Regions from separate parts of the Shewanella sp. SM101 genome, predicted to be linked through region 2. Evidence: predicted binding sites of a transcription regulator. Region 2 holds the regulator's gene; each other region holds the start of a gene.
What was found. The regulator sigma-54, encoded in region 2, starts transcription at its own class of promoters, with help from an activator protein. The targets are predictions, from matches to a motif close to GTTGGCACGNNNNTNGNNT.
Positions count from the first base shown of each region.

Region 1: a site for sigma-54 is predicted at 1,887-1,905, ahead of flhA (flagellar biosynthesis protein FlhA). Genes of this name have one in related genera too.
Region 3: a site for sigma-54 is predicted at 3,224-3,242, ahead of flgA (flagellar basal body P-ring formation chaperone FlgA). Genes of this name have one in related genera too.

Region 1 is NZ_JAKKRH010000012.1:82,553-92,678, forward strand. Features, by position in the region: gene fliR (flagellar biosynthetic protein FliR) at 1-609, shown strand, start outside; gene flhB (flagellar biosynthesis protein FlhB) at 628-1,758, shown strand; gene flhA (flagellar biosynthesis protein FlhA) at 1,941-4,040, shown strand; gene flhF (flagellar biosynthesis protein FlhF) at 4,052-5,434, shown strand; gene L5M38_RS08680 (MinD/ParA family protein) at 5,439-6,320, shown strand; gene L5M38_RS08685 (RNA polymerase sigma factor FliA) at 6,313-7,026, shown strand; gene cheY (chemotaxis response regulator CheY) at 7,074-7,457, shown strand; gene L5M38_RS08695 (protein phosphatase CheZ) at 7,471-8,208, shown strand; gene L5M38_RS08700 (chemotaxis protein CheA) at 8,224-10,126, shown strand, end outside.
Region 2 is NZ_JAKKRH010000032.1:28,725-38,850, reverse strand. Features, by position in the region: gene L5M38_RS16980 (OmpA family protein) at 169-858, shown strand; gene L5M38_RS16975 (molybdate ABC transporter substrate-binding protein) at 1,124-1,960, shown strand; gene mgtE (magnesium transporter) at 2,040-3,404, opposite strand; gene L5M38_RS16965 (HPr family phosphocarrier protein) at 3,655-3,930, opposite strand; gene rapZ (RNase adapter RapZ) at 3,917-4,771, opposite strand; gene ptsN (PTS IIA-like nitrogen regulatory protein PtsN) at 4,768-5,211, opposite strand; gene hpf (ribosome hibernation promoting factor) at 5,214-5,501, opposite strand; gene L5M38_RS16945 (RNA polymerase factor sigma-54) at 5,530-7,008, opposite strand; gene lptB (LPS export ABC transporter ATP-binding protein) at 7,116-7,847, opposite strand; gene lptA (lipopolysaccharide transport periplasmic protein LptA) at 7,844-8,398, opposite strand; gene lptC (LPS export ABC transporter periplasmic protein LptC) at 8,385-8,945, opposite strand; gene kdsC (3-deoxy-manno-octulosonate-8-phosphatase KdsC) at 8,942-9,493, opposite strand; gene L5M38_RS16920 (KpsF/GutQ family sugar-phosphate isomerase) at 9,493-10,126, opposite strand, start outside.
Region 3 is NZ_JAKKRH010000012.1:43,969-54,094, forward strand. Features, by position in the region: gene L5M38_RS08445 (flagellar assembly protein FlgT) at 1-53, opposite strand, end outside; gene L5M38_RS08450 (FlgO family outer membrane protein) at 332-964, shown strand; gene L5M38_RS08455 (LPP20 family lipoprotein) at 961-1,410, shown strand; gene L5M38_RS08460 (flagella synthesis protein FlgN) at 1,553-1,978, opposite strand; gene flgM (flagellar biosynthesis anti-sigma factor FlgM) at 1,981-2,304, opposite strand; gene flgA (flagellar basal body P-ring formation chaperone FlgA) at 2,380-3,087, opposite strand; gene L5M38_RS08475 (chemotaxis protein CheV) at 3,293-4,213, shown strand; gene L5M38_RS08480 (CheR family methyltransferase) at 4,313-5,152, shown strand; gene flgB (flagellar basal body rod protein FlgB) at 5,296-5,700, shown strand; gene flgC (flagellar basal body rod protein FlgC) at 5,703-6,119, shown strand; gene flgD (flagellar hook assembly protein FlgD) at 6,144-6,914, shown strand; gene flgE (flagellar hook protein FlgE) at 6,997-8,358, shown strand; gene flgF (flagellar basal-body rod protein FlgF) at 8,531-9,274, shown strand; gene flgG (flagellar basal-body rod protein FlgG) at 9,285-10,073, shown strand; gene flgH (flagellar basal body L-ring protein FlgH) at 10,085-10,126, shown strand, end outside.

The DNA of each region.
Region 1 (10,126 bases), on a different contig from region 2:
GATTTATTTTCGTTAAGCGCAGTATTCATCACGGCGCAGCAAATTATTATCGGTGTTGCCATGGGGTTTGTGACTCAAATGGTGATGCAAGTCTTTGTGCTCACTGGACAGATCATTGGTATGCAGACCAGTTTAGGCTTTGCCTCTATGGTTGATCCCGGTTCTGGCCAACAAACACCCGTTATTGGTAACTTTTTCCTTTTATTGGCGACATTAATTTTCTTAGCTGTGGACGGTCATCTTTTGATGATCCGTATGCTAGTGGCGAGCTTTGAAACTTTGCCGATTTCTAATCAAGGCTTAACACTGACAAGTTATCGATCGCTGGCTGATTGGGGTTCGTATATGTTTGGTGCGGCACTCACTATGTCGATATCTGCGATTATTGCCTTGTTATTAGTCAACTTGTCCTTCGGGGTAATGACCCGCGCCGCGCCGCAATTAAATATTTTCTCTATTGGTTTTCCGATCACTATGATTGGTGGACTGTTTATTCTGTGGTTAACCCTAACACCGGTAATGGCACACTTCGATGAAGTATGGTCGACGGCTCAAGTGCTGCTTTGCGATATGTTAGCGCTCCAATGTAACGCTGATGGCTTGATATGATGGGATTAGGAGAAGCCCATGGCTGAAGAATCAAGTGGCGAACGTACAGAGGAAGCCACGGGGAGGCGTCTAGAACAGGCGCGGGAAAAAGGACAGATTGCACGTTCGAAAGAACTCGGGACTGCAGCGGTATTGATTTCGGCGGCATGTGGGTTTTATATGCTAGGCCCGAGTTTGGCCATTAGCCTAACTCGGGTGTTTGAAATTGTATTTACCATGGATAGGGCGCAAATTTTTGATACTAATGAAATGTTCAACGTGTGGGGTGTTGTTGCGAGTGAAATAGCCTGGCCCATGGCTAAAATTATGCTACTGATTGTGGTTGTTGCGTTTATCGGTAACGTCTCTCTTGGAGGGATCAATTTTTCGACCCAAGCTATGATGCCAAAAGCCAGTAAAATGAGTCCCCTTGCTGGTTTTAAACGTATGTTTGGCGTACAGGCTCTGGTTGAACTCACCAAAGGTATTGCAAAATTTTCGGTAGTAGCGTTTTCTGCTTATTTTTTATTAAGCTTCTATTTCAATGACATTATGTTGCTGTCTAGCGACCATCTTCCAGGTAATGTTTACCATGCATTAGATTTGTTGGTTTGGATGTTTATCCTGTTATGTTCCTCGATTTTATTTATTGTCGTCATCGATGTGCCGTTCCAAATTTGGAATCACAACAAGCAACTTAAGATGACCAAACAAGAAGTAAAAGATGAATATAAAGACACTGAGGGTAAACCTGAGGTGAAAGGGCATATACGGCAGATGCAACGTGAACTAGCACAAAGGCGTATGATGGCTGAAGTGCCAAATGCCGATGTGATTGTCGTTAACCCTGAGCATTTTGCCGTTGCGATTAAATACGATGTGCAGCGCTCTGCGGCTCCCTTTGTGATAGCGAAAGGTGTTGATGATGTGGCCTTTAAAATACGTGAGATTGCCCGCGCGCACAATATTGCGATTGTCTCGGCCCCACCACTTGCAAGGGCGATTTACCATACGACTAAGTTAGACCAGCAGATCCCTGAAGGTTTGTTTACTGCTGTCGCACAGATTTTGGCTTATGTATTCCAGCTGCGCCAATATCAAAAAGGACGCGGTCGTAAACCTATTCCTGTCCCACTTAATCAACCTATACCAGATGAATTGAAATATTGAACCACTAGTCTCAGATGGTAGTCATTGGTAAAGCTGATGATGTCGAGTTCATTTGTTTTTTATGGCTAATTTTATGTATATCAATCAGTCACAGTACATATCTTTCCTTCATTAATGGCTTTAATCTTGTTGGCGCGTTTTTTGCTTTATGCTATTACACGTCAAAGTTTAGGTTATAGCGAATGGATGTTAAAGCGACTCTTGGTCAAGTAAAACAAATTAGGCTCAGCACTTTTAAAGGCATTGGCACGCCGGTGGTTGTGCTTGCTGCATTGGCCATGATTGTTTTACCTATCCCTCCATTTCTATTAGACATACTCTTTTCATTCAACATAGCCTTAGCGCTCATCGTATTATTAGTCGCAATTTATACTGATAGACCGTTGGATTTTGCTGCTTTCCCAAGTGTCCTGCTAGTGGCGACGTTATTACGTCTTGCGCTGAACGTTGCCTCTACTCGTGTGGTTTTACTTGAGGGTCATAATGGCGGTGATGCCGCGGGTAAGGTGATTGAGGCCTTCGGTTCTGTGGTTATCGGTGGTAACTATGCCGTTGGTTTAGTGGTATTTATCATTTTGATTATCATCAACTTTGCAGTGGTGACTAAAGGTGCTGGTCGTATCGCTGAAGTTAGCGCCCGCTTTACCTTAGATGCTATGCCTGGTAAGCAAATGGCAATCGATGCCGATTTAAATGCCGGAACCTTAAACCAAGATCAAGCAAGATTACGCCGTGCTGAAGTGACCCGTGAAGCCGATTTCTATGGTGCGATGGACGGTGCGTCCAAATTCGTTAAAGGGGATGCGATTGCCGGTATCATGATCTTAGTGATCAACATCGTAGGTGGCTTCATCATAGGAATTGTGCAGCATGGTTTAAGTTTCTCTGAAGCAGTTGAAATTTATACCTTACTGACTATCGGTGATGGTTTAGTGGCGCAGATCCCAGGTTTATTATTGTCAATCGCCGCAGCCTTGATGGTGACTCGTCAAAACGAGTCGGGTGATATGGGCCAAATGATGATGAGTCAGATGTTTGACAGTCATAAGTCATTGGGTATCGCCGCCGGAGTCCTGTTTGTCATGGGTATTGTTCCTGGTATGCCACACATGGCGTTTTTAAGCTTTGCCTTTATGACTGCTGGTGCAGCTTATTTTGTTTATAAACGAAATGAAAACAAACGTCTTAAAGCGCTAGAACAAGTTAAATCGGGTCCAATAGAAAGACAAGATAAAGAGCCTAAAGAGCTAGGTTGGGACGATGTACATCATGTTGATACTATTGGTCTTGAGGTCGGATATCGTTTGATCCCTCTGGTTGACAAGGGCCAAGGTGGCGAGTTACTAAGCCGCATTAAAGGCGTGCGTAAAAAGTTGTCTCAGGAATTAGGCTTCTTAGTGCCCGCGGTGCATATTCGCGATAACTTAGATTTATCGCCTAATGCGTATCGCATTTCATTAATGGGCGTCGTCGTCGGAGAGGCAGATATTCGTCATGATTGCGAATTGGCGATCAACCCTGGTCAAGTCTATGGCAAACTCGATGGTATCGAAACGCGCGATCCCGCCTTTGGCCTAGAAGCGGTATGGATCGCTCCTGAGTTACGTGAGCACGCACAAACATTAGGTTATACCGTCGTCGATGCCGCCACTGTTGTTGCAACTCATATTAGTCAATTACTCACAAATAATGCCGCTAAGTTGTTAGGCTACGAAGAAGTGCAACAACTGATGGATATGCTTGCGAAACACTCACCTAAGCTGGTTGATGGCTTTATTCCAGATATCATGCCACTAGGACATGTCGTAAAAGTGATGCAGAACCTATTAAATGAAGGGGTTTCAGTTAGAGACTTGCGTACTATAGTGCAAACTTTGTTAGAATATGGCACTAAGAGCAATGACACTGAAGTCTTGACTGCCGCTGTACGTATCGCTTTGAAACGTATGATAGTTCAGGAAATCTCTGGCCCAGAGCTCGAAATCCCCGTCATTACTTTGGCGCCAGAGTTGGAACAGATGTTGCATCAGTCAATGCAAGCAACCGGTGGTGATGGTCCTAATATTGAACCCGGTCTTGCAGAACGCATGCAGCAGTCCCTTGCCGACGCGGCTCAAAAGCAAGAAATGGTCGGACAACCCGCCATATTGTTGACGTCAGGTATGTTACGCGCGACGCTGTCACGCTTTGTTAAACATACTATTCCTAATCTCAGAGTCATTTCATATCAAGAAATACCTGATGAGAAGCAAATACGTATCGTATCTGCAGTCGGCCAGTAGAGGACGCATAAGTGAAGATTAAACGATTTTTTGCCAAAGACATGCGCGCCGCACTGGCCCAAGTGAAAGAAACACTCGGCTCAGATGCCGTCATTATGTCAAATAAAAAAGTGAACGGTGGCATCGAAATTGTCGCTGCCGTTGACTATGACGAACCTAAAGCGAAAACTGCAGCCACTGCGCCAGCACCGACCTTTATGGACGTGAGCGACGATCTCGTGTCCCTGGGTGCTAAGCAGCCAGTTCGTGTAGAAACTCGCGCTAAGCCAGCCGCACCTGCAGACTCATTACAAGCCTTACTTGAGAAGCAGCAAAGCCGTTTGAATCAACAAATGTCACATCAGCAAGTTGATGCCGAGTTACCAGCATGGGCTAAGGGCTTACAAGCCCCTACTGCTGTGAAACCAGAACGTCGTGAAGCACCTTCCTCGTTTGATAAAAAACCACAAACATCACAGAAACAAAGTGCTGATATTGAGGCTATGCGTGATGAATTAGCATCACTGCGTAATTTACTTACACATCAAGTATCCTCCTTGATGACGGAACATAAAAAACGCATCGATCCCGTTGGTGCTATGCTCGAAGCCAAATTGCTTGAGGCTGAATTCTCCCCTGTGGTTGCGAATAAATTAGCCGCGCTGAGCCAGCATTATACGCCGGCTGAATTAGTCAGAGCATTACCACAAAGTCTTGCGAATATGCTTGATAATCAGGGCGATGACATTGTTAAGCAGGGCGGAGTGGTTGCATTAGTTGGTCCTACTGGGGTTGGTAAAACAACGTCATTAGCTAAACTTGCTGCCCGTTTTGCGGCACATCATGGTGCTGAACATGTTGCTTTAATTACCACAGATCATTATCGCATTGGAGCCTATGAGCAATTAGCAACTTATGGCAAAATAATGGGCTGCCCAGTAAAGCAAGCTCATGATCTAAATGAATTAGAGCAAATTCTCTATCAGTTTAGGAATCGCAAGCTAGTATTGATAGATACGGCTGGCATGGGACAGCGAGATATGCGCCTTTACCAGCAACTTGATAATTTAACTGCAAATAGCAGGATACCTATCCGCAGTTATCTGGTACTGTCTGCGACAGGGCAGCGCCGTGTGCTGCAAGATGCAGTCAATCATTTTAAACGCATTCCCCTATCTGGTGTCGTTCTCACAAAACTCGATGAATCTGTGTCGTTAGCAGGGGCATTAAGTGTGTTGATCCAAAACGGATTACCATTAAGTTATATTACTGATGGACAAAGAGTTCCTGAAGATATGAAAGTTGCGGATACCCTAGATTTAGCCCAGCAGGCACTCGCAGCGTTAGATAGTACAGAACAACAATCATTACAAGACACAGCGTGGTCAGATAATATGGCCTGTGCATTTGAGTAGATTTATGACCCTGGATCAAGCAAGTGGTTTACGTATGATGAATCAACCCTATAACGAAAAAGTGAAAGTAATCGCGGTCACTGGTGGTAAAGGAGGCGTGGGTAAAACCAGCGTTTCTATTAATACTGCTGTGGCATTAGCCGAAAAAGGCAAGCGTGTCTTGGTACTTGACGCTGACCTTGGCTTAGCAAACGTCGACGTCATGCTGGGTATTCGTGCCGAGCGTAACCTCTCTCATGTTCTCTCTGGTGATGCAGAGCTTGACGATATTATCGTGCGTGGTCCTAAGGGGATAGGCATAGTACCTGCCACCTCAGGAACACAGGGGATGGTGGAATTAAGCCCTGCGCAACATGCTGGATTAATCCGTGCATTTAGTGAGATGCGGACTCAGTTTGATATTCTAGTCGTAGATACTGCTGCTGGGATCTCAGATATGGTGCTCAGTTTCTCACGTGCTTCGCAGGATGTGCTAGTCGTTGTTTGTGATGAACCCACTTCGATTACCGATGCCTACGCCCTGATTAAAATTCTCAGCCGTGAGCATGGCGTGTTCCGTTTTAAAATAGTTGCCAATATGGTGCGTAGTTTACGCGAAGGTATGGAATTATTTGCTAAACTCAGTAAAGTGACCGACAGATTTTTAGATGTTGCACTTGAATTAGTCGCTACGATTCCATTTGACGAAAACTTACGTAAATCTGTTCGTAAACAAAAATTGGTGGTTGAAGCTTATCCTAAATCACCAGCGGCAATTGCGTATCAAGGATTGGCAAATAAAATTTTGAGTTGGCCTGTGCCGCAGCAACCTGGTGGGCATTTGGAGTTTTTCGTTGAGCGTTTAGTACAACGACCAGATTTTCAAGAGGAAAAAACGAGTGAATAAAGCCGCTGCGTATACTTGTTTAGACAATAAATCGTCGATCGTTGAACAGTATGCTCCGTTGGTTAAAAGAATTGCGCATCATTTACTCGCCAGACTACCTGCATCTGTGCAGTTAGATGATTTACTCCAAGCTGGGATGATGGGGTTACTAGAAGCATCATCCAAGTTTGATGGTGGCAAGGGTGCGAAATTTGAAACCTTCGCCGGCATACGCATACGTGGAGCCATGTTAGATGAAATTCGTCGTGGCGACTGGGTCCCTCGTTCCGTTCATCGAAATAATCGTAAGGTTGCACACGCTATTGATGAGTTAGAGCAAGAACTGGGCCGTGATGCACGCGACACAGAAATTGCAGAAAAACTTGATATGACGCTCGATGAGTACCATCATATTCTTAACGATGTTTCTGTCGGAAAAATCATAGGGATAGAAGATTTAGGCGTATCTCAGGATATACTTACAGTGAGTGATCGGTCCGATGATGATTCATTTGAAGCATTAGCTGAGAACCAATTTCATTCTGCTCTGGTTGAGGCAATTAAATTATTGCCTGAAAGAGATGCATTAGTGTTATCCCTGTACTACGATGAAGCATTGAATTTAAAAGAGATTGGCGCCATTCTTGAAGTCAGTGAATCGCGGGTTAGCCAGATATTAAGTCAGGCAATGTTGCGATTGAAAGCTAAACTCAAGCACTGGACATAAGTATAATTATTAATCGAGCACAGAATGTCAGCTCACCGGAGGAAACCTTGGACAAGAATATGAAGATTCTCATTGTTGACGATTTTTCGACAATGAGGCGTATCATCAAGAACTTGTTGCGAGACTTGGGGTTTAATAACACCCAAGAAGCAGACGATGGCTCAACAGCCCTGCCGATGTTGCAAAAGGGGGATTTTGATTTTGTTGTTACAGATTGGAATATGCCTGGTATGCAAGGAATCGATCTGTTAAAAGCAATTCGCGCTGATGATTCGCTAAAGCATTTACCCGTATTAATGGTAACTGCTGAAGCAAAACGTGAACAGATTATTGCTGCCGCTCAAGCGGGAGTGAATGGTTATGTGGTTAAGCCTTTTACCGCTGCAACGCTGAAAGAGAAGTTAGATAAAATATTCGAACGACTCGCTTGAGCAAGGATGAGCTATGAAGTCACAAACATCAGGGCTCATCACGCTCGAGCAAGCTCAGCATTTAGTTGAATTATTAAGTGCAAGTGAGCAAAGTCAGGCAGATGATTTATTTCGGGAGCTTGCTGCTCCACTGCAACGAGAATTATTCGAAGAAGTAGGTAAATTAACTCGGCAACTTCATAGTGCGCTGATGGATTTTCAAGTTGATAATCGTCTTTCTGAATTAGCCAATACAGAAATTCCCGATGCCAAGCAACGTTTAAATTACGTTATTGACATGACTGAACAAGCGGCAAATAAAACCATGGATGCGGTTGAAGAATGTTTACCTTTGGCCAATGCCGTAACGGTTAATATTCAAAAAGTCATGCCATCTTGGGACAAATTAATGCGACGCGAGATAGCACTGAGTGAATTTAAGGGCCTTTGTCACGATGTCCAAGATCTTATGTCCCGTAGTTCAAACGACTCGATTCGATTACGTGAATTGCTGAATCAAATATTGATGGCGCAAGATTTTCAAGACTTAACAGGGCAAATGATACGCCGTGTTATTGATTTAGTAATGGAAGTTGAAAGTAATCTGGTTTCTATGCTGACGGTATTTGGTGAGCAGCCTATGATTGAAAGTCAGATTGCTCAGAAAAATAATATTGAAGCGGAAGGGCCGATAATGAATGCCGAGCTTCGTCAAGATGTAGTAACGGGTCAAGACGAAGTGGATGATCTTCTATCGAGTCTGGGTTTCTAACTGGGAGTCAATTTGATGGCCTTTGATGTAGATGAAGAGATACTCCAGGACTTTTTAATCGAAGCCGGTGAAATTTTAGAGCTTCTGCAAGAGCAACTCGTTGCGCTTGAAAATAATCCTGATGACACAAACTTGCTAAACGCCATTTTCCGAGGGTTTCATACCGTTAAAGGTGGCGCTGGCTTTCTTAGCTTAACTCCCATGGTTGATGTTTGTCATGAGGCTGAGAATACCTTCGATTTATTGCGGACAGGCAAGCGTAGCGTTAACGCAGAGTTGATGGATATTATTTTGCAGGCTGTTGATGCAATTAATACCATGTTTGCGCAAACCCAGCAGGGCGAGCAACAAGACCCCGCCGATTCAGGTTTGTTAGCGAGACTTAAAATGCTCAGTTCAGGTGCGCCTTTGCCATCTGAAGTCGCTTCTGCCAAGGTTGTAGAGCCAGAACCTGTTGTTGAAGTCATTATTGATACTCCTACCCTTCAAGAAATCCCTGCTGACATAAGTGATAACTCATCTTCCATTGAAAATACGTCTTCAAGTATCGATGATATCAATGATGCTGAATTTGAAGCTTTATTGGATACGCTTCATGGTTCAGGAAAGGGACCTGCGGTCGCTGCTACCACATTTGTATCTGAGCCTGTTGCTGTCAAGCCTGCTGCACCAATTAAAACACCTTCAACATCAGGTGATGACATCACTGATGATGAGTTCGAGGCGTTACTGGATGAACTTCATGGCTCAGGTAAATTTAAAGCTGAGGCTGAAGTGCCTGTTAAGCCTAAGGTTGTGGCAACACCTGCGCCTCAACCGATTGTAGATGCTGATGAAATTACCGATGATGAGTTTGAGCGATTACTCGATGAACTCCATGGGAAAGGCGGAGCACCTGCGAAAGCTGAAGTAAAAGCGCCTACGCCCCCTGTTTCGACTGTAGCACCTACTGCTGCACCACATGCTCCTGCGCCAGTAAAAGCCGCAGTACCAGCTCCTGCCCCAGTCGTTGCTGCAAAACCTAAGGTGGAAATTGCGGTTGTCGATAAAGCACCTGCTAAGGCTAGCTCTGCGAATGTGCCTCAGGGTGAAACAACGGTACGTGTAGATACTGCACGACTCGACCAGATCATGAATATGGTGGGTGAGTTAGTGTTAGTGCGTAATCGATTGGTGAGCTTAGGCATCAGCCGTGATGATGAGGAGATGTCGAAAGCTCTCGCGAACTTAGATCTCGTTACTGCCGATTTGCAAGGCGCTGTGATGAAAACCCGTATGCAACCGATCAAGAAAGTGTTTGGTCGTTTCCCTCGGGTGGTACGTGATCTTGCTCGTACACTAAACAAAGAAATTGATTTGATCATGGTCGGTGAAGAAACTGACTTAGATAAAAACCTCGTTGAAGCGCTTGCCGATCCACTCGTCCACTTAGTGCGTAACTCTGTGGACCATGGTATCGAGATGCCAAACGAGCGTGAAGCTAGTGGTAAGCCAAGAACGGGAACGATTACCTTATCTGCAAGTCAGGAAGGCGACCATATACTGCTGAAAATCGAAGACGATGGCGCAGGCATGGATCCTGAAAAACTCAAAAAAATTGCCATAAACCGTGGTGTGCTCGATGAAGATTCTGCTTCGCGGATGACAGACAGCGAAGCCTATAATTTGATTTTTGCACCAGGTTTTTCAACTAAAGTTGAGATTTCAGATATTTCAGGCCGTGGTGTTGGGATGGACGTGGTAAAAACTCGTATCACCCAGCTGAATGGCACTGTACATATTGATTCCATGAAAGGTAAGGGAACGATACTTGAGATTAAAGTACCGCTAACACTGGCGATTATGCCAACCTTAATGGTCGATGTCGCTAAACAAGTGTTTGCATTACCTCTATCTAGCGTGAATGAGATTTTCCATC
Region 2 (10,126 bases):
GGATTAGCATAATTGAAGATGGATAAAGGATTGTCTCCAGCGCAATTGCTTATATACTGCCTGCTTTGTGGCAATCCCTAGGTCATTCGTATTACCTAATGGACGTGATATTTCTTGCCCTTTTGAGCGGTATTCACAGTCATCAATCATATAAAGAGGTTATAAATGATGAAGTGTTTTCAGGCAGTGCAATCTAAACCATCCCTGTTAGCCATAGTGGTAATGACAACCGCGCTAGTTGCATCGGGTTGTACAACAATCAATCCCTATTCAAACGAAGAACAAACCGCTAAAGCGACCAGTGGCGCATTAATTGGTGCCGTCGCGGGTGCCGCAATTGGAGTGGTATCTTCGAGCAAGAGCGACCGCGGTAAAGGTGCTTTAATTGGTGCTGCATCGGGCGCTGCAGTCGGTGGTGGTATTGGTTATTATATGGATGTGCAAGAAACCAAATTACGCCAACAATTAGCCTCAACGGGCGTGAGTGTGACCCGTAACGGCGATAACATCATTTTGAATATGCCTAATGAAGTGACCTTCGGCGTAGATCAAACCGAGTTAAGTGACGGTGCTAAACGCGTGCTGAATTCAGTGGCGGTTGTGGCCAAGGAATACAGCAAAACGCAGCTTAACGTATTAGGTTATACCGACAGCAGTGGCTCAGACTCTTACAATTTACGTCTGTCACAGGTCCGTGCTAGCGAAGTTGGTAATTACTTGATGAGTAAAGGCGTTGCCTCTGCCCGTGTAAAATCAAAAGGTATGGGTGAAGCGAGTCCTATTGCATCAAATGCCAATGCAAATGGCCGAGCACAAAACCGCCGCGTTGAGATCATACTAATACCAACGGGTAAATAGTCTGGTCTAAGCACAAAGTTCTCGCTGAAAAAGTCGCCAGGGGCGACTTTTTTGTTTTCAGTGGTGGGCTAATTGAGTGATTAGCTTGCCGTGCTTCAATTAGACAATTTGTCCTTTATGAAGCGCACCTTGAGTGACCTGCACCACAAACATATCACTGCTAATTACCTTGGGATGAGTTCGGCTTGATCCCTTTATCGATTTCACGTTCTGTATGGGAATAAGTCACAAGAATGACTTTTAGTGCCTAAAGGAGAATATGACTATGATAAGCCAAAATGTGTTAGTAGCCTTGAGTTTAAGTCCTGTCATCATGGTGACGGCTGTACAAGGAGTGCCGATGAAAGCCGAAGTGACCACAGGAGCCGCGCCGATAGAACTGCGCGCCGCAGGCAGTCTAAAGGCTGCGATGAGTGATATTATTACTGCTTATCAAGCACAGTCGCAAATGAGTGTTGTAGCGCAATATGCGCCCTCAGGTTTATTGTTAAAACGCATTCAAGAGGGCGAGAAAGTCGATATCTTTGCCTCGGCGAATATGAAACATCCACAGGCATTAGTGGATTCGGGTCAGGGCGAAGCGGTGCAAATGTTTGCCCGTAATCAACTCTGCGCTGTTGCTCAAGACACAGTTCAGGTGACGAGTTCGACGTTACTCGATACCTTGTTAGATCCTAAGATTAAAGTCGGCACCTCAACCCCGAAAGCCGACCCCGCGGGTGATTATGCCTGGGCCGTTTTTGCTAAGGCCGAAGCGGTAAAACCCAATGCGAAAGCTGCGTTAGAGACCAAGGCATTACAACTGGCGGGCGGCCCTGAGAGCGTTAAACCGCCTAAAGATCGCAACCCCTATGGCTGGGTGATGGAAAACAAGCAAGCGGATATCTTTTTAACCTATTGCACTAATGCTGTGCTGGCTAAAAAAGAAGTGCCGAGTTTACAAATCATCGACTTACCGCAGGAGCTCGCCGTGGGTGCCGACTATGGTTTACTGGTTTTACAAGGCGCTAATACTGCCGCTAAGCCGTTAGCTGAGTTTATTCTATCGACAAAAGGCCAAGCGATTTTGAGCAGTTATGGTTTCCAACCTCCGGCAAAATAGCCTTCTTTAGTTTTCCTGCGGGATAAAAAACGGCACCTTTGAGGTGCCGTTTTTGTTATTAGCTCAAACTGTTAAAGCGTTAGTTCATCAAGTAGAGCGTCGCTAACCCGAGGAAGGCGAACAGGCCAACCACGTCAGTGACTGTGGTGAGCACCATACCGCCAGCGAGGGCAGGATCGATTTTAAGTCTTTTTAAAATCAATGGAATACTCGCACCTGCAAGCCCTGCTACTGTCATGTTGATCAGCATGGCGCTACCAATTAATCCCGCCAGTGCCATATCATCCTTCCATAGCCACACGGCGACAAAGACTAAAATAGACCACATCAAGCCATTGAGAAAACCAATAGATAGCTCTTTACCGATAAGCCAGCGGGCGTTGCTTTGGCCGATATGGCCTAAAGCAATACCACGGATCACGAGCGCTAAGGTCTGATTACCGGCAACACCGCCCATGCTAGGGACAATCGTCATTAGGATGGCGATAGTGGCAAATTGCTCAATAGTGCCTTCAAACATATTGCTGACCGACGAGGCGAGCAGGGCGGCGAATAAGTTAATCGTGAGCCAGAGCGAGCGACGTAGGGTACTTTTTAGTACAGGACCAAAGGTATCTTCATCTCCGTCCATCCCCGCCATACCCATCATGGAATGTTCAGCATCTTCGCGGATAACATCGACTACGTCATCGATTGTGATACGCCCGAGCAGCTTACCATCACTGTCGACGACAGGTGCCGATACCCAGTCATTGCGTTCGAATTTCTGCGCGACTTCGCTGTCGGACATGCTCACCGGAATACTTTGAATATTGGGATCCATGATATTGCGAATTGTGGTGCTTGGCGCGCAAGTCAGTAGATCTGCCAGCCTAACACCGCCAAGGACTTTGTCCTGTTTGTCGACCACATATAAGGTATCTGTGGTGTCGGGTAGGTTGCCCCTTTGCCGAAGATAGCGCAGCACCACATCGATATTCACATCGGGTCTTAAGGTGACTGTATCTGTGTTCATCAAGCTGCCGGCGGTCTCATCTGGATAAGATAGAGCTTGTTCTACCCTCAGGCGATTTTGCTCCGTCATCGATTGCAACACTTGTTTGTAAACGGCGTCGGGAAGACTTCGCAGAATATAGGCGAGATCGTCGGTGTCCATGCTTGCTGTCGCTTTCGCGACTCGCTCAGGGCTCATGCTGCGGATCAGTGGGTCTTTGAGTTCTTCACTCAACTCATCGAGTATGTCGCCTATTTGTTCCTGATCGATGAGCTGCCACAGTACTTGTCTGGCACTTGGCGGTGATGATTCTAAGATCAGTGCGATATCTGAGGCGGCCATTTTTTGCAGCATATTGCGCACGTGTACGAACATGCCGCTGCTAAGCGCTTGGTTTAACTGGTCAAGACTATGTCCGGTGTGATCGTTTTCTGCATTATCTACGGGCATTTGTCCTCCATGGTGCGGCAAATTGGTTTGAGATCTTGGTGTCGGGCTAGGATTTAGCGGTGACTAAGCGTCAGTCGATGACACAGATTAAGGCGGCTAAGGTAAGGTTAAGGCCAGCGCAATGACCGCTAGTGTAATCGCCTGTGGCTTGTATCGTCGAGCGACAAATGTCTTGCCATGTGTGAATGACAAGTTTTTTAAACTAGACATGAAGTGAAACTAACGATGAAGTGCTTAGTGTGAAGTGAAACTAACAGGCTTCGTCAAACTTAGCGTCGATTAAGGCACAAATGGCATCGAGAGCCGGCTCTGCATCTGGGCCTTCGGCGATCAGCTTAATGGTTTTACCCATACCAGTTTCAAGCATCAGTAAGCCAAGTACACTGGCGGCCGATGCTTGTTTATCGCCTTGGATTAAGGTGATGGTCGCATCAAACTCGGAAGCCAGTACCACCAACTTAGTGGCGGCACGGGCATGTAAACCGAGCTTATTACAGATGGTTATCTGACGTTCAAGCTTTGGCATTATTGAGCTCTCGATGACGGGCATAAACTTTATGTTTACCGTTACTAAAGCGTTTTGCCAATTGCTCTGCGACGTAAACCGATCTGTGCTGTCCACCTGTGCAGCCAATCGCCACAGTTAAATAACTGCGATTGTTACGCTCGAGGTGCGGCAGCCAAGTCTCCAGTAAATTTTCGATTTGCCAGATGAACTTATTGACCAGTGGTTGGCGATTTAAGAACTCAGCTACGGGTTCATCTAAGCCAGTCAATGGCCGCAGCGCCAACTCCCAGTGGGGATTGGGCAGGAAGCGCACATCGAACATAAAGTCGGCTTCGGTGGGCATTCCGTGCTTAAAGCCAAAGGACTCGAAGTTGATCACGAGTTCTTTATCGACACTACCAAGGAGAATTTGTCTGACTTGGTCGCTTAAATCATAGATATTCAGATTCGACGTATCTATGTAGTGATCGACCAGTTTTGACATAGGCTCGAGCAGTTTTCCCTCCAGCTTTATCGCTTCTTGCAAAGAGACTCGGCTCTTCGACAAAGGATGCAAACGGCGGGTTTCGCTGTAACGCTTGAGCAGAATTTTATCGCTGGAGTTAAGGAAGAAGCTCGTTAACTCAGTATCTGGAGGTAGGCTAGCGAGTTGTTTCACTAAGACCTTATCCTGCTCAGGCATGTTACGCACGTCGACACTGATGGCGACGAGATCGTTACTGCCTTTGAGTTGCTCAAGCAAACTGCCAATCAATGGCAAGGGAAGGTTATCGACACAATAATAGCCGAGATCTTCGAGTACCCTAAGGGCGACAGATTTGCCTGAGCCTGAGCGGCCCGACACTATGACCAGTTTCATCCAGTGATTACCTGATAGAGTTCCGTTTCATCATGCGTCTTGCGTAATTGCTTTAATATTTGCTTGTCGCTCAGCTTTTCGGCCATGCAAGACAAGGTACTTAAGTGCTGCTGACATTGGTCTGCAGGCACCAGTAGTGCAAATAAAATATCAACAGGTTGCTTATCGATAGCATCAAATGCTATCGGCTCTTCACACTTAATTAGTATGGCAATGGGCTGATCTATATCGGCTAGTCGACCATGTGGAATGGCGATGCCGTTACCTATACCTGTGCTCCCCATCTTTTCGCGCGCCACTAGGCTTTCGAATATCTCTTGAGATGAGAGGGTCGGGTACTGGGCAGCGACTAAGTCGCTGATGAGTTCCAGTACCTTTTTCTTGCTGCCCGGAGTGGCGCAGGTAGTGCACTCCGGCCGCAGTATGGTACAAAGTTCCATTATTAGTGTTTTGTTAACTTCTCTTTGTGTTTAATAACCTGACGGTCAAGCTTGTCAATCAGGGCGTCTATAGCGGCATACATGTCAGCATGCTCTGAAGTAGCAAAAACTTCACCACCTATGAGGTTTATTCTCGCTTCGGCAATCTGTTGCATTTTCTCAACATTGAGCACAACGTGCACATTATTGATCTGTTCGAAATGGCGTTCAAGTTTTGAAAACTTTTCTTCTACATATGCACGTAACGATTCGGTAATTTCGATATGGTGCCCACTTAGGTTTATTTGCATAGAAACGTCCTCCGATATCCACTGTAGGTTATAAACTTTTACGCTGATTAGAAGGTGGAATAAGCATAGCCTCTCGGTACTTCGCAATGGTTCTGCGGGCTACGTTGATCCCTTGTTCTGCCAGAAGTTGTGCCATCTTACTATCGCTTAATGGTTTTTTCTGGTTTTCCGCTGCAACCAGTTTCTTGATAAAGGCTCTGATTGCTGTGGATGAGCACTCACCACCATCGTCAGTACCGACGTGGCTAGAGAAGAAGTATTTTAGTTCAAAAAGTCCCTTAGGGGTATGCATGTATTTTTGAGTTGTGACCCGTGAGATGGTGGACTCATGCATTTCTACCGCTTCGGCAATATCGTTAAGCACCATAGGCTTCATGGCTTCTTCACCGTACTCAAAGAAACCTTGCTGATATTGCACTATGCAATTAGCAACTTTAAGCAAAGTATCGTTACGGCTTTCTAGGCTCTTAATAAACCATTTAGCCTCTTGCAGATGGCCGCGAATAAATTGGCTATCGGCTTGGTTTTTGGTACTGCGTGCCATAGAAGCATAATGTTGATTTACATTGATTTTGGGCATGCAGTCAGGATTAAGCTCAACGACCCAGCGGCCATTTTTCTTCGACACAGACACATCTGGGATAACGTATTCGTCATTATTGGGCGTGATCAACAAACCTGGGCGAGGATTGAGGGTTTGGATAAGTGCTATACCATCCCTTAATTCATCTTCTTTTAATTTAGTCTTACGCATCAATAATCTAAAATCACGGGCGGCGATCAGATCTAAATGATCTTTGATCAGCATGCGGGCGTTTTCTAGGTTGGGAGTATCAGCGGCGAAATGCGACAGTTGGATCAGCAGGCATTCACTTAAATCGCGGGCGGCAACGCCTATGGGATCAAAATGCTGAATGCGCTTGAGTACGGCTTCGACTTCGTCAAGCTCAACTTCAGGATTGCCCATGGCTTCGAGAATTTCTTCAGTGCTTTGGGTGAGATAGCCCTGATCGTCGATGGCATCAATAATGGCGGTGGCAATGGCTAAATCGGTTTCAGAAAACGGCGTGAGGTTTTTTTGCCATTCTAAGTGTTCGTACAAACCTTCACTGGTCTCGCCTTGGAAGGGCATATCGTCTTCACGACTGCCGCCGGGGCCTGAGTTTGGGGAGGCGGTAAACACTTCATCCCATGTGGTGTCCATGGGGAGCTCATCGGGCATGGATTCTTTGGTTAGCGACTCTGCCGTGTCTATGGTGGAGCTGTCTTTTTCTGGTGGCAGAGTGCTAGATTCACTGAAATCCGTATCGGATAGCGTTTGGTTTACAGGGGGTTTAGTGGCGTCGAATTGATCCTCTTCCAGCTCGAGAAGGGGATTAGAATCTAATGCTTGCTGGATCTCTTGCTGCAGTTCTAATGACGACAGTTGCAACAGACGTATGGCCTGTTGTAATTGTGGCGTCATGGTTAACTGTTGACCCAGTTTGAGCTGGAGTGACGCTTTCATGTTACCGCTGATCCCTACGTTATTATTGTTGGAGGAGGTCGCTTATTATCATTTTGAGTGAAGCCTAATGGCGGTATAAATTGTCTCCATAGGCTTCGCTCGATTAACTATAGCCTGAATTGTTCACCTAAGTACACAGCCCTAACTTGCTGATTGTCTAAGATCTCTGCTGGAGTTCCTTCGGCAATCAGGTTTCCGTGACTCACAATATAAGCATGTTCACATACATCTAATGTCTCGCGGACATTATGGTCTGTGATCAGTACGCCAAGGCCGCGACTTTTGAGTTGTTCGATAATCTTCTTGATGTCGATAACCGAAATAGGATCGACGCCGGCAAACGGTTCATCGAGCAAAATGAACTTAGGATTAGCGGCTAAAGCCCGCGCAATTTCGACGCGACGACGTTCGCCACCCGACAATGACATGCCTTGGCTGTCACGGATGTGGGTGATATGAAACTCTTCGAGCAGATGTTCTAGTTCTTCTTCTCGTTCTTCGTTTTTAAGTTCTTTACGAGTTTGCAGTACGGCCATGATGTTGTCATGAACAGTTAGCTTACGAAAGATACTGGCTTCCTGCGGTAAGTAACCTATGCCTTTGCGGGCACGCAGATGCATAGGATCTGCGGTTAAATCATCATCGTCGATAAAGATATGCCCCTTATCGCTCTTCACTAGCCCGACAACCATGTAAAAGGTCGTGGTTTTACCGGCACCGTTTGGACCGAGTAGGCCAACGACTTGACCGGTTTTTACCGTCAGACTGACGTCTTTAACCACTTGGCGACTCTTGTAACTTTTTGCCAGATTTTGTGCTCTTAAGGTGATTTGGGTCATTTAGAGTCCTGCTTTTTTACAGGTTTATCCGCCGGAGCGTCTGATTTAGCATCATCTTGATAGTTTTCAGGCTGAATAATAGTGATCACGCGATCGTCACCACTGCCAGTACTCTCGGCCATCAATTTCTGTTGAATCATGTTATAGCGGATTAAATTGCCTGTAACTTGGCTACCTGCTTGATCTAATGACGCCATACCTTTCAGTGTTAAGGTGCGGCTTGCCATATCGTAACGAATTTCTTTCGCGCTTGCCGATGCTGGGCGACCATCGTCTAATATTTGGCTATACGTAGCAGGGTTGCCTGTGGCGACCAAAGTTTTGCTATTTTCACCTTCAGCGGAAAATGCACGCAGTTCATTTGCTTGGATTTTTATTGAGCCTTGGGTAACTTCAACTGGACCAAAGAAGATGATCTGGTTGTTTTTGATATCCGCAGTTTGGCTCACAGCTTTAATTTTGACTTCTTGCTTTAAGTCGCCCACTTTCGCGAAAGCACTCATGCTCATAATTAGCATTAGGCTGGCAAGTAATACGTTATTTTGCTTCATATGTTCCTACTACCTGACTGGTCAATTGCACTTCTTGCGCGTTGAGGTCGGCATAAAGGCCTTGGCCTTGAATATTAAAATCTTTCCCTGTGACGTAAATGGTACGGTCAGAGGTCATTATCATAGTGTTGAGATCGAGTTCCAGATAACTGGTGGACAAGGTCTGAATCGGTTCTTCTGGGCTAATGGCATCGATAATAACATTATTTTCTAATACAACCTTGCCAGTTTCCTTGTTTAGCTTGCCCTGATCAGCCCTGAGCTGCCATTGTGCTTTACCTTGGTCTGGATAAACAAGATAAACAGGTTGAGTAAAGAAAGTTTGATTCGTTGAATCATAATGTTCCATGTGTTTCGCCGTCACACGGCTATTCACTAGTCCTTGCTCATTGAACTCAACACTGCGCAGATCTTCAACGATGAAATCTGGGGTATTTTGATCTTTAACTCTGTTATCGGAATCACCGCTGTGTTTGTTCTGGACCTGCCAGTAAAGCGCTAGTGCGGTTCCAAAAAAAGCGATAATCGCGAGTGTCACACGACTCATATACTCATTCCATGGGCCGAAGTGAATTTATTTTGACTTAGGAGTAACAGATCTGTGAGTTCACGCAGTGCACCGTGGCCACCATTGAGCGTAGTCACAAAATGGGCGTGTTGGCGTACATAGGGGTGGCCGTCAGCAACACTGACCGCTAAACCGACGACATTCATCACGGGGAGATCGACAATATCATCACCGATATAAGCCACTTCTTCTGGGGTGACACCATAAAGTGCGAGCAATGCTTCATAGGGCTCGAACTTATTGTCTACGCCTTGGTAAATATGGGTAACACCAAGGGCTGTCATACGGTTTTCAACGATTTTGGATTGACGTCCTGTGATCACGGCGAGGTTGAAACCGCTGGTGAGGAGTGAGCGCACGCCATAACCGTCACGGGTATGGAAGGCTTTGAGCTCTTCGCCGCTATTGCTCAAGTAAATACGGCCGTCGGAAAACACCCCATCGACGTCACAGATTAACAGTTTAATCTTTTGCGCGCGTTGCCACACATCATCACTGATTGGGCCGTAAAATCCTTGCTGTGGCATTAAATGACTCCTGCTTTAACCATGTCTAGCATGTTAAGAGCGCCGATAGGATGGCGATCTTTATCAATAACAATTAATCCGTTGATGTTTTTTGAGTCCATCACTTGCAGCGCTTGGGCGGCCAATACATTATCCGTGATCGTGACGCAGTTACGGGTCATCACATCGGCAATGGGCGTCGTGCGTAAATTCACTTCGGCATCGATAACGCGGCGTAAATCACCATCGGTGAAGATACCAACCAGCTTGCGCTGATCATCGATAATCGCCGTCATGCCTAAGCCTTTCTTGGAGATTTCGTACAGGGCTTCTGTGATGCAAATATCGTGGTTGACGAGCGGTAAGTCATCACCGCTGTGCATCACATCACAGACTTTTAACAGCAACTTACGTCCTAATGCACCGCCGGGATGGGACATAGCAAAATCATCACGGGTAAAGCCTTTTGCTTGCAGCAGCGCAATGGCGATGGCATCGCCCATCACTAAGGTTGCTGTGGTACTTGAGGTGGGGGCAAGTCCAAGTGGGCAAGCCTCTTCTGGGACTTCGATACATAAATGCACTTTAGATAATCGCGCCATATTCGATTCGGGTTTACCCGTTACCGCAATAACAGGCACGCCCATACGTTGG
Region 3 (10,126 bases), on a different contig from region 2:
GACAGCAGTGCAAGGCTCAAAATGATGAGCGAAGCTGAACGTGGTATATGCATCAATACAATCCTTATCGCTAAGCTATTGGCGAGCTTGCTAATCGAGCCAGTTTCCTGACACTTAATCTAATATACCGACAAAGCAAATTTCATGCCTGAGTATGAGAACTTTTGATAAAGTTTCCATTGGCGCAGTCGATATACAGCGTATGAGCATAATATTGTCGGGCTGGAGCAATTTTGGTCCGAAGATTGCTGGCTTTTGTTACTCACAAAAATGAAACGCATAGAGTGTGAGTGATTTAATTGCCAGTACACCCACAGATGAGGTAAATCCAATGCTAAAGCGTGTGATTATTCCCTTAACATTGATAATGTTAGGTGGATGTGTAGCTAAACCGGTTACGCCGCCCAAACCGAGTTTAGTGGATGGCAATGGGTTGCCGCCAACGGCAGTGATCAACCATTTAGCACAGCGAATTGTGACAGAGCTCGTTAAGCAAAATGATGCTCTGCGTTCTGATCAACCAATTGTCGTCGCCACCCCAGTATTAGTGGGTGACATGAATGGCACAAATGCGTTGGCGCAGCAGTTACAGCAAGGATTAATGACGTCGCTCCATAGCTTTCAGTTTAATGTGGTTGATTTAAATTTAGCAGATGGCTTGAGAGTGACGGCTAATGGGGATTTTATTTTGACGCGAGATTGGCAACAATTGTCGAAAAATCTTCCCGTTGAGCATCTTGTCGTTTCGACTATGAGCCCAGTTACCAATGGTATGGCGATCAATACTCGGATTGTGAACATAAGTAACAATCGTGTGGTATCGGCCTCTCAAACTTTTGTGACTCAAAAAGAGTTGGCAAACTACATGCAGCCTTCGGAGCAAATTGTGTCACAAAATGGCATCTTATATCGTCAGGCGAGTCCAGGCATGAATGAAGTGCGTGTTTTAGGAGATGGAAAATGAAACGCTACCTTTTAGTTATTGCGGCGCTAATGCTAACTGGCTGCGCTGCTAAAGATAGATATGTGCAATGGGAGGATGTGCCGCCGCCGAGTTTTCCTAAGTTAACGGCCATAGGATATGCGCCCTTAGCGACTCAACCGGCTAAAGAGCAATCACAAAGAGTGTTGATGGCCATGCAAGCATCAAAAATTGTGGCCTATCGTGAATTAGTAGAACAAGTTTATGGGCAGAAAATAACGGCAAACAGCAGTGTCAGTGATTGGATGTTGACGGACGATAATGTTAAAGCGTCGGTTTCTGGTGTGATCCGTGGGGCGCGGGTCGTTAAGAGTTATCCGGCTGGCGATCATTATGTCACTGAGTTAGAACTGGATTTTTCACAGGTATGGGCGCTGTATCAACAACAGAGTCGTCCACAACGAGTGAAAGAAGTCACGTATTTCTAGTCATTTCTACATGACTCTATTGAGCCGCGTACTATGCGAGTAGTTATGCGGCTTTTCTTTTTCTGCACAAGTATCAAAGTCTAATCTTTAATCAGAGCAGAGCTTAGAAGCGGGAAATACAGAGTAGGAATTGATGCGCCTGTTAGGCCTTTAAATCATTGCCTAAACTTGAGATAGTTGAGGTCTTGCCTTTATCGTTATACGTAAGGCTGGAGGCGTTTCTACTGGCTTGTAAAGCTTGAGCGAAGCGATTGAGACTGGCTAAATTCATCTCAATTAAACTGGCATTTTGATCGTTCAGTTCTTTGCATTCAGTTAATGCGTCTTTGACAACGGCCATTTTATGCACGAGTTCGGTTTGCTGAGTGAGTTGAGACTTATCAGTGTGGTTTGCCAGAATATCGTCATTAGTCTTGAGTTCTTTCAGACATTGTGATTTTTCGTTAGCAAGAGAAAGCAGTAAATCGGCGTTTTGGTCAACCAAAGCGCCTTTTTCCTTGAGTATGATTTGCTTAAGAACAGCCAAATGGGCGTGTTGTAGATCTACCAGTTTAGCTATTTCAGTCATAGTTACTCTTTATTCAAGTCATTAAGTTCGGCTTCAAAACTTGCAATATTGGCAGCCAACTTTTCAGGGTCAATTTTATAGCGGCCTTCGGCGATAGCCTGTTTAATTTCGGCCACTTTCTTTTGATCAACTTCAGGAAGGCTCGCCATTTTAGTCTGAGCTCCTTGAAGTTGTTGCGCTTGCGCTGTAATCACCACTGAGTCGCTTCTTTGTGGTGTTGTCGATTTTGTGGCAACTTGAGCAGATTGATCGCTGCTAGTTTTAGTTGCACCTGAACGAACTTGTGTGGTCGTTGCAGTGTTGAGTTTGCTAATATCAATTGCCATTTTCGGCTCCAGCGTCGTGTGTACGGGATTTCTTAACTGGGGTATCGGCAGCTTATAAAAAAGCTTTAGATTATTTTACATTCTTACTTCAACTTCGCCAATGCCCGTGACTATAGCATCTAGTTCTTTGTTTGAACTGCTATTTTTGACTCTGATCCGATCGCCTTTATTGCCATCTTGTAGGGCTTCGCCCGCAGTTTTAAGTTCGAATGAGTTAGAACGAACATAAATAGATACCGAATCATTTTTACAAACGAAGCATAAGTTATTGCTCAATATAGGATAATCCTTCGAGACGCGTCGTTTTACTCGTACACCTGCTAATTTACTTGGGTCATCAAACTCAGCGCCTCGTAAACTATTTTGCTCAATGTAACGGATTTCAACTTGGCTAGGGGAGATGAGTTCGCCAGGTGCTAAGGTTTCAGTTGTGACAACAACGGGGAATAAAATATCCACTCTAACCGAGATATAAATTTGCCAAGGGTAAGCGAGATCTTGCGTATCGCAGCTGACTTTTAGGGTGTTATTACGGCTAATTTCCCTGTCACTAGCCAATTCAACCTTAATCGGCGACGAGCATTGTGACGGCAGCATTCTTGCGTCAACTATTTGCGGCGAAATATCGACTTTGGCATTAACGGGCACGGATATCTTTTCTGAAATAAGCGCTTTAGCTAATTCTGAGATGGCCGATACGGTGGGAACAATAGGCTCTGCACTCGCAAAAGCGGGCATGAAGAGGGCGAAAACACTAAAAAAACAGACTAAATTTACTTTCATAATGAAGAGACTAGCTTGTAACGCCAGAATGCACCTATACTTTTATCAAGTTCGAAGCTGACTACTGTAATAATATTTTGCATCACTGTCAGAAGATTGACTCAGTTTCGACTATGTTTATCGATAGATAAGACGTAAGCAATTAATATGCCTATACTCAAACGAGTCATAGGGCCGTACATAAACAGAACAACAAGGCAGAGTTATGTCGAGTATTCTTGATTCAGTCAACAAACGAACCCAGCTCGTTGGTCAAAACCGTTTAGAATTGCTGCTTTTTAAATTAAACGGACGTCAACGGTTTGGGATTAACGTGTTTAAGGTGAAAGAAGTACTGCAGTGCCCGCCACTGACTACTTTGCCTAAACTTAATCCTTATGTTAAAGGTGTCGCGCATATTCGCGGTACGACTATTTCAGTTATTGATCTGAGTGCGGCAACAGGTGGTAGACCTTTAGCGAGTACTGAAAACTGTTTCATCATTATTTCTGAATATAACCGTAGCGTTCAAGGTTTCTTGGTCAGTTCTGTTGAGCGGATTATCAACATGAATTGGGAAGCGATTATGCCTCCGCCGCAAGGTGCCGGTCGTTATTCTTATCTGACGGCTGTAACTGAAATTGAAGGTGAATTGGTTGAAATTCTCGACGTAGAAAAAATCTTAGATGAGATTTCACCGGTTAAAACCGCTATCAGTGAAGAAGCCAATGAAAAACTGACCCTCGACAGAACCCAGCATTACCATATTATGGTTATCGATGATTCTGCCGTGGCGCGTAAGCAAATTATTCGTTCACTCGAGTCATTGAACTTACAAATTGATACCGCAAAAGATGGTCGAGAAGCATTAGATAAGCTTAAAGAAATCGCCAAAGAAATGGACAATGTTGCCGATGAAATCCCTCTCATTATCTCAGACATTGAGATGCCTGAAATGGATGGCTACACCTTGACCGCTGAGATCCGAGACGATCCTAAGCTCAAGCATATTAAAGTGGTACTGCATACGTCGTTAAGTGGTGTATTCAATCAGGCAATGGTTCAAAAAGTGGGGGCCAATGACTTTATCGCTAAGTTTAATCCCGACGAACTGGCTGCTGCCGTGAATAAACACTTAAGTTTGTAAGTGCAGTAGTTAGTACCTAGATACGCTTTACGCTATAATCTCGACTTTATAACATGATGGTTTCGCACTGATTTTGGTGCTTGCTATAGGATTTAGGATGTGAATGTGCCAAATAAATCACTCGCTGAAGCTGAATATAATCAATTTAGGTTGTTCTTAGAGCAACACAGCGGCATCGTACTGGGTGAAAATAAGCAATATCTGGTGCGCAGTCGTCTAGCTCCTCTGATGGGCAAATATAACCTGCCATCCTTATCCGATGTGGTTAAGCATTCGATGAAGCCAACGGAACGTGCGCTTCGGGCTGAAGTGATCGATGCTATGACGACCAATGAAACCCTTTGGTTTCGTGATCGTTATCCATTTGAGTTATTGCATAACGTTTTGTTACCTGAGTACAGTCGTTTAGGTCGTCCACTTAAGATTTGGTCAGCCGCGTGTTCATCTGGGCAAGAACCCTATTCATTGGCGATGACGATTCTTGAGTATCAACAGAAGAAGCCTGGTGCGCTCGCGGGTAGTGCGTCAATTCAAGCCACGGATTTATCGCCTTCCATGTTGGAACGTTGCAAAAATGCTGAGTACGATAGCTTGGCATTAGCGCGCGGTTTATCCGAGGAGCGAAAGCGTCAGTTTTTTGATGCTTTGCCTTCAGGCAATATGAAGTTAAAGGATAATGTTAAGCGTTTGGTGAACTTTAGGGCACATAATCTGCTTGAAAGTTATAGCTTACTTGGTAAGTTCGACATTATTTTTTGCCGCAATGTGCTGATTTATTTTGCGTCTGAGGCAAAGGCAAAAATTTTGCGGCAATTCGCTGCCGCTCTTAATCCCAAAGGGATCTTATTTCTTGGTGCTTCTGAATCTATAGCTGGTTTAACGGATGAGTTTGACATGGTCCGTTGTAATCCAGGGATTTATTACCAGAAAAAGACTTAAGTCTGCTGCTTTAAAGAAAATTACCGACATTTGTCGGTAATTTTTTATCCATCACTTGCTCATCTCTATTGTTATTCTCATTATTCCCCTATGTTGGCACATGAATTGCTTTATTTCCGTGAGTAACACGAGGAGGCAATTTTATGGCGATCAATTTTGATAATGCACTGGGTGTGCATCAGTACACTCTCGGTATTAGAGCGCAGCGAGCTGAAGTCATTTCGAGCAATATCGCTAACGCCGATACGCCACATTATAAAGCCCGTGATGTTGATTTTTCTGCGGCAATGCAGGCCGCCCGTGGCCAACAACAGCAGCGTAATAGTCTTGAAATGCAAGAGTCAGACAAGCATTTTGGTCTTGCTGAGTTGACAGGTCAATTTGTTAAGTTCCGTGTGCCAAATCAACCCGATACCGGTGATGGCAATACCGTTGATATCCAACAGGAACAATCGGCATTCATGCAAAATGCCCTTGAATATCAAATGTCATTAGGCTTTTTAGACAGTAAGTTTAGTGGCATGAAGAAAGCGCTGAGAGGGGATTAATCATGAGTTTATTTAGCATATTTGATGTTGCTGGCTCGGGAATGTCGGCTCAATCGGTCAGGTTGAACACCACGGCGAGTAACATAGCTAACGCTGATTCCGTCTCGAGTAGCGTAGATAAGACCTATCGTTCCCGTCATCCTATTTTTGAAGCTGAAATGGCTAAAGCTCAAAGCCAGCAACAAGCCTCTCAAGGTGTTGCGGTAAAAGGTATTGTTGAAAGTGATCGACCACTACTAAAAGAATATTCGCCCGATCATCCAATGGCGGATGCGGACGGCTTTATTTATAAACCGAATGTTAATGTCATGGAAGAAATGGCAGATATGATTTCTGCTTCGCGCTCATATCAAATGAATGTTCAAGTCGCTGAAGCAGCTAAGTCTATGCTGCAACAAACACTTGGGATGGGTAAATAACATGTGTTACTTAGGAGGTAAGCTGTGAGCCTCATTAATCAAATTAACCAAGCGTCGGCGCAGACGGCTCAAAATAAGAGTCAGCCAAATGCCGTTACGACGAATTCATCAACCAGCTCAACGGGTAATCCGTTTCTTGATGGCATACGTTTGCCAAAAGATTCAATAGTACCGGAAGCAAAAAGCCAGCAGTTAACTCAAGATGACTTTTTCTCGTTATTAAGCCAACAGTTATCGATGCAAGATCCCTTTAAGCCCGTCGACAACGACCAAATGATTGCGCAGATGGCATCATTCTCGACGGTTGATGGTATTACTAAGTTGAATAAGGAAATCGTTAATTTAAACGGTGTTATGACATCAAGCCAAGCATTACAGGCATCAGGACTTGTTGGTCGCAAGGTATTGATCCCAACTGATACAGGTAACATTTCAGCTGAAAGCCCAACAATAAAAGGTGTGATTAGCACGCCAGCTAAAATTCCTGAAGTTACTGTACGTGTTGAGGATGAGAAAGGCCAAGTTGTGACCACCTTTAAAGTTGATGGCAGTAAGGGGGGCAATGTCGATGTTAACTGGGATGGCCTCGATAAAGATGGAAAACCTGTAACCGCAGGTAACTATACGATCAAGGCGAGTGGTTTAGTGGATGGTAAATCCCAAGAATTGCCAGTCTCGACCTATGCTCATGTGACCAGCGTTTCTCTCGGTACGGCCAGTACTGGCGCGATTCTTAACTTGAGAGGCGGTATGGGCATCAAGTTAACCGATGTGTTAGCTGTGTCTGAAACCTAAGTTTGCCTAAAAGAATTTTTGCAGTATCCGAATTGGGCGTAAGTCGCTCATAAATGAATTGAGTCAAGTGTAGAGGTGAATTATGTCGTTTAACATTGCATTGAGTGGCATTTCTGCCGCGCAGAAAGATTTAAACACTACGGCGAATAACATTGCTAATGCGAACACCATAGGCTTTAAAGAGTCCCGTGCTGAATTTGCGGATGTTTACGCTAATTCTATTTTTTCGAATGCTAAAACTGCTGTCGGTGGTGGTGTTGCTACGAGTCAAGTGGCACAACAATTCCATCAAGGTAGCTTACAGTTGACGAATAACTCCCTTGATATGGCGATTAAAGGTGGTGGCTTTTTCGTTACAGCCTCTGAACTGGGTACATTAGACCACTCGTTTACCCGTGCTGGAGCATTTAAGGTCGATAAAAATAATTACATGGTTGATTCTGCTGGTAATTATTTGCAAACTTTCCCAGTGGATAAAGATGGGAACTCAACATCAGTGAGTTTAACGACGGCTAAGCCGGTACAAATACCAGACACTGCGGGTAGCCCTGTAAAGACGGAGAATGTTACTTTACAAATGAACTTAAATGCTAAGGAAAGTGCACTCGACCCCGCGGCATTTGATCCTCTAGATGCAAAAACCTACAATAACGTTACATCAATGACAATTTATGACTCACTCGGTGAGCCACATATTATGACCACTTATTTTGTTAAGCCCAAAGATGGTTCGTACAATGGTGAGAACAATTGGGTGGCTTACTATGCTGTTGATGGAAAGCAAGTCGATTTAGCCGGTCCTGCTGGTACTTATCAAACAGATACCACCGGCGATGGTACGCCTGATGCAACGGGCACAGCTCAAACTGCTGGTGGTTGGAAAGGCTCTGTACTCAAGTTTAATTCTGTTGGTGTCTACACTGGTAGTGATCCTGCTATAGTCAAGACTGAGGCTTTGGGCGTCAGTGGTGCGGGTGTTTTAGGGGCTGGTGCCGATGGCACTCAAGATTTGACTGTGAAGTTTAATGCCCCAACGCAATATGCGGCTCCTTTTGGTGCAACTGAGTTGACGCAAGATGGTACGACTGTAGGTCGCTTAACTAACGTTGAAATCGGCGAAGATGGTTTAGTGACCGCGAGTTATTCTAATGGTTCAACCGTGCCTTTAGCACGGGTTGCTTTAGTTCGTTTTGCTAACGAACAAGGTTTAACGCAAGTGGGTAATACGTCGTGGAAGGCTAGTTTGAACTCAGGTCCAGCGTTAGCGGGTGAGGCAAATAGTGGAACTTTTGGTAGCATCAGTTCATCGGCGTTAGAGCAATCGAACATCGATTTGACGACTGAACTGGTTGATTTAATTTCGGCGCAGCGTAACTTCCAAGCGAACTCTCGTACCCTTGAAGTGAATAACACGCTGCAACAAACCGTATTACAAATCCGCTAATCATTACTTTATTTAACTAAGTGTTGCCGCCAGTGGCAACACTTAGCCTTTATCCTGCTGTCAACTCACTTCATTTCCTTATTCTTCAATTTTATCAGTAAATTAAAATTAATTTTTATTGGCACGATGCTTGCTTTGATATCGTCATGTAGAAAATTTGACGGAGCAGTCTGTGGACAAATTCCTTTATGTCGCCATGAGTGGCGCTAAGCAAAATATGAATGAGCTGGCACTCCGTGCGAACAATTTAGCCAATGCTAATACCGATGGTTTTAAATCAGATATGGCGCAGGCCAGATCGATGCAAGCCTTCGGTGAAGGGTTGCCTTCAAGGGTGTTTGCGATGACAGAATCTCCGTCAGCTAATTTTCGCTCTGGTCCGATTAAAACCACTGGACGGGATCTCGATGTTGCCATTAAAGGCGATGGCTGGTTTGCCGTTCAGGCTAAAGATGGCAGTGAAGCTTATACCCGTTCAGGTAGTCTCAGTTTCGATGCGACGGGCATGTTGTATAACGACAGAGGCAATCCCGTGATGGGGGACGCTGGCCCGATAGTGCTGCCATTACCTATTGATAAAGTGTCTATTTCACAGGATGGCATAGTGTCTGTTCGCCCTCAAGGGGCGACTGCTGAAGTGATAGAAGAAGTGGCGAGATTGAAGTTAGTCAATCCCGGCAATGCGCAGATGATGCGTGGTGAAGATGGATTATTTCGACAAATGTCAGGTGAACCAGCACCAGCTGACCCTTTCGTCGCAGTTGAAAGTGGTGCCGTAGAGGGCAGTAACGTTAACCCTGTTGATGAAATGGTGTCTTTGATTGATCTTCAGCGGCAGTTTGAATTGCAAGTCAAGATGATGAAAACCGCGGAAGAGAATGATCGCGCTTCATCTTCATTAATGCGTATTAGTTAGGAGATAGATTATGCATCCGGCGTTATGGATTAGTAAAACTGGCTTAGACGCACAGCAAACTGATATTTCAGTGATTTCAAACAACGTAGCAAACGCTAGCACTGTGGGCTACAAAAAAAGCCGCGCAGTATTTGAAGATTTACTCTATCAAACAGTTAACCAAGCGGGTGGTGTTAGTGCATCTAACACTAAGCTACCCAACGGATTAAACATAGGTGCGGGTACGAAAGTCGTCGCCACTCAAAAAATGTTTACTCAGGGTAACATGCTGACGACGGATAACTCACTGGATCTCATGATTGAAGGTCCTGGATTTTTTGAAATCCAGCTCCCTGATGGAACCACTGCTTATACTCGAAATGGTCAGTTTACCTTAGACGATACGGGTCAGATTGTGACGCCAGGTTCTGGCTATTTGCTACAACCCGCGATCACTATTCCTGATAATGCGACCAGTATTACCGTTTCAGCAGAGGGTGAAGTTTCAGTAAAAACGCCGGGTACCGCTGAGAACCAAGTCGTGGGTCAGTTGACTATGACGGATTTTATTAATCCATCGGGTCTAGATCCTATGGGACAAAACTTATATACGGAAACTGGTGCGAGCGGCACGCCCATTCAAGGTACCGCTTCGTTAGATGGTATGGGTGCTATTCGTCAAGGCGCCTTAGAAACCTCTAACGTGAACGTGACCGAGGAACTGGTGAACCTTATCGAAAGTCAGCGCATTTACGAGATGAACTCCAAAGTGATTTCAGCGGTAGATCAGATGCTGTCTTACGTGACTCAGAATTTATAGAGGCAAACATCATGGCTAGATATCTTGTGTTGGCCGTCGCGTTATTGCTTGCA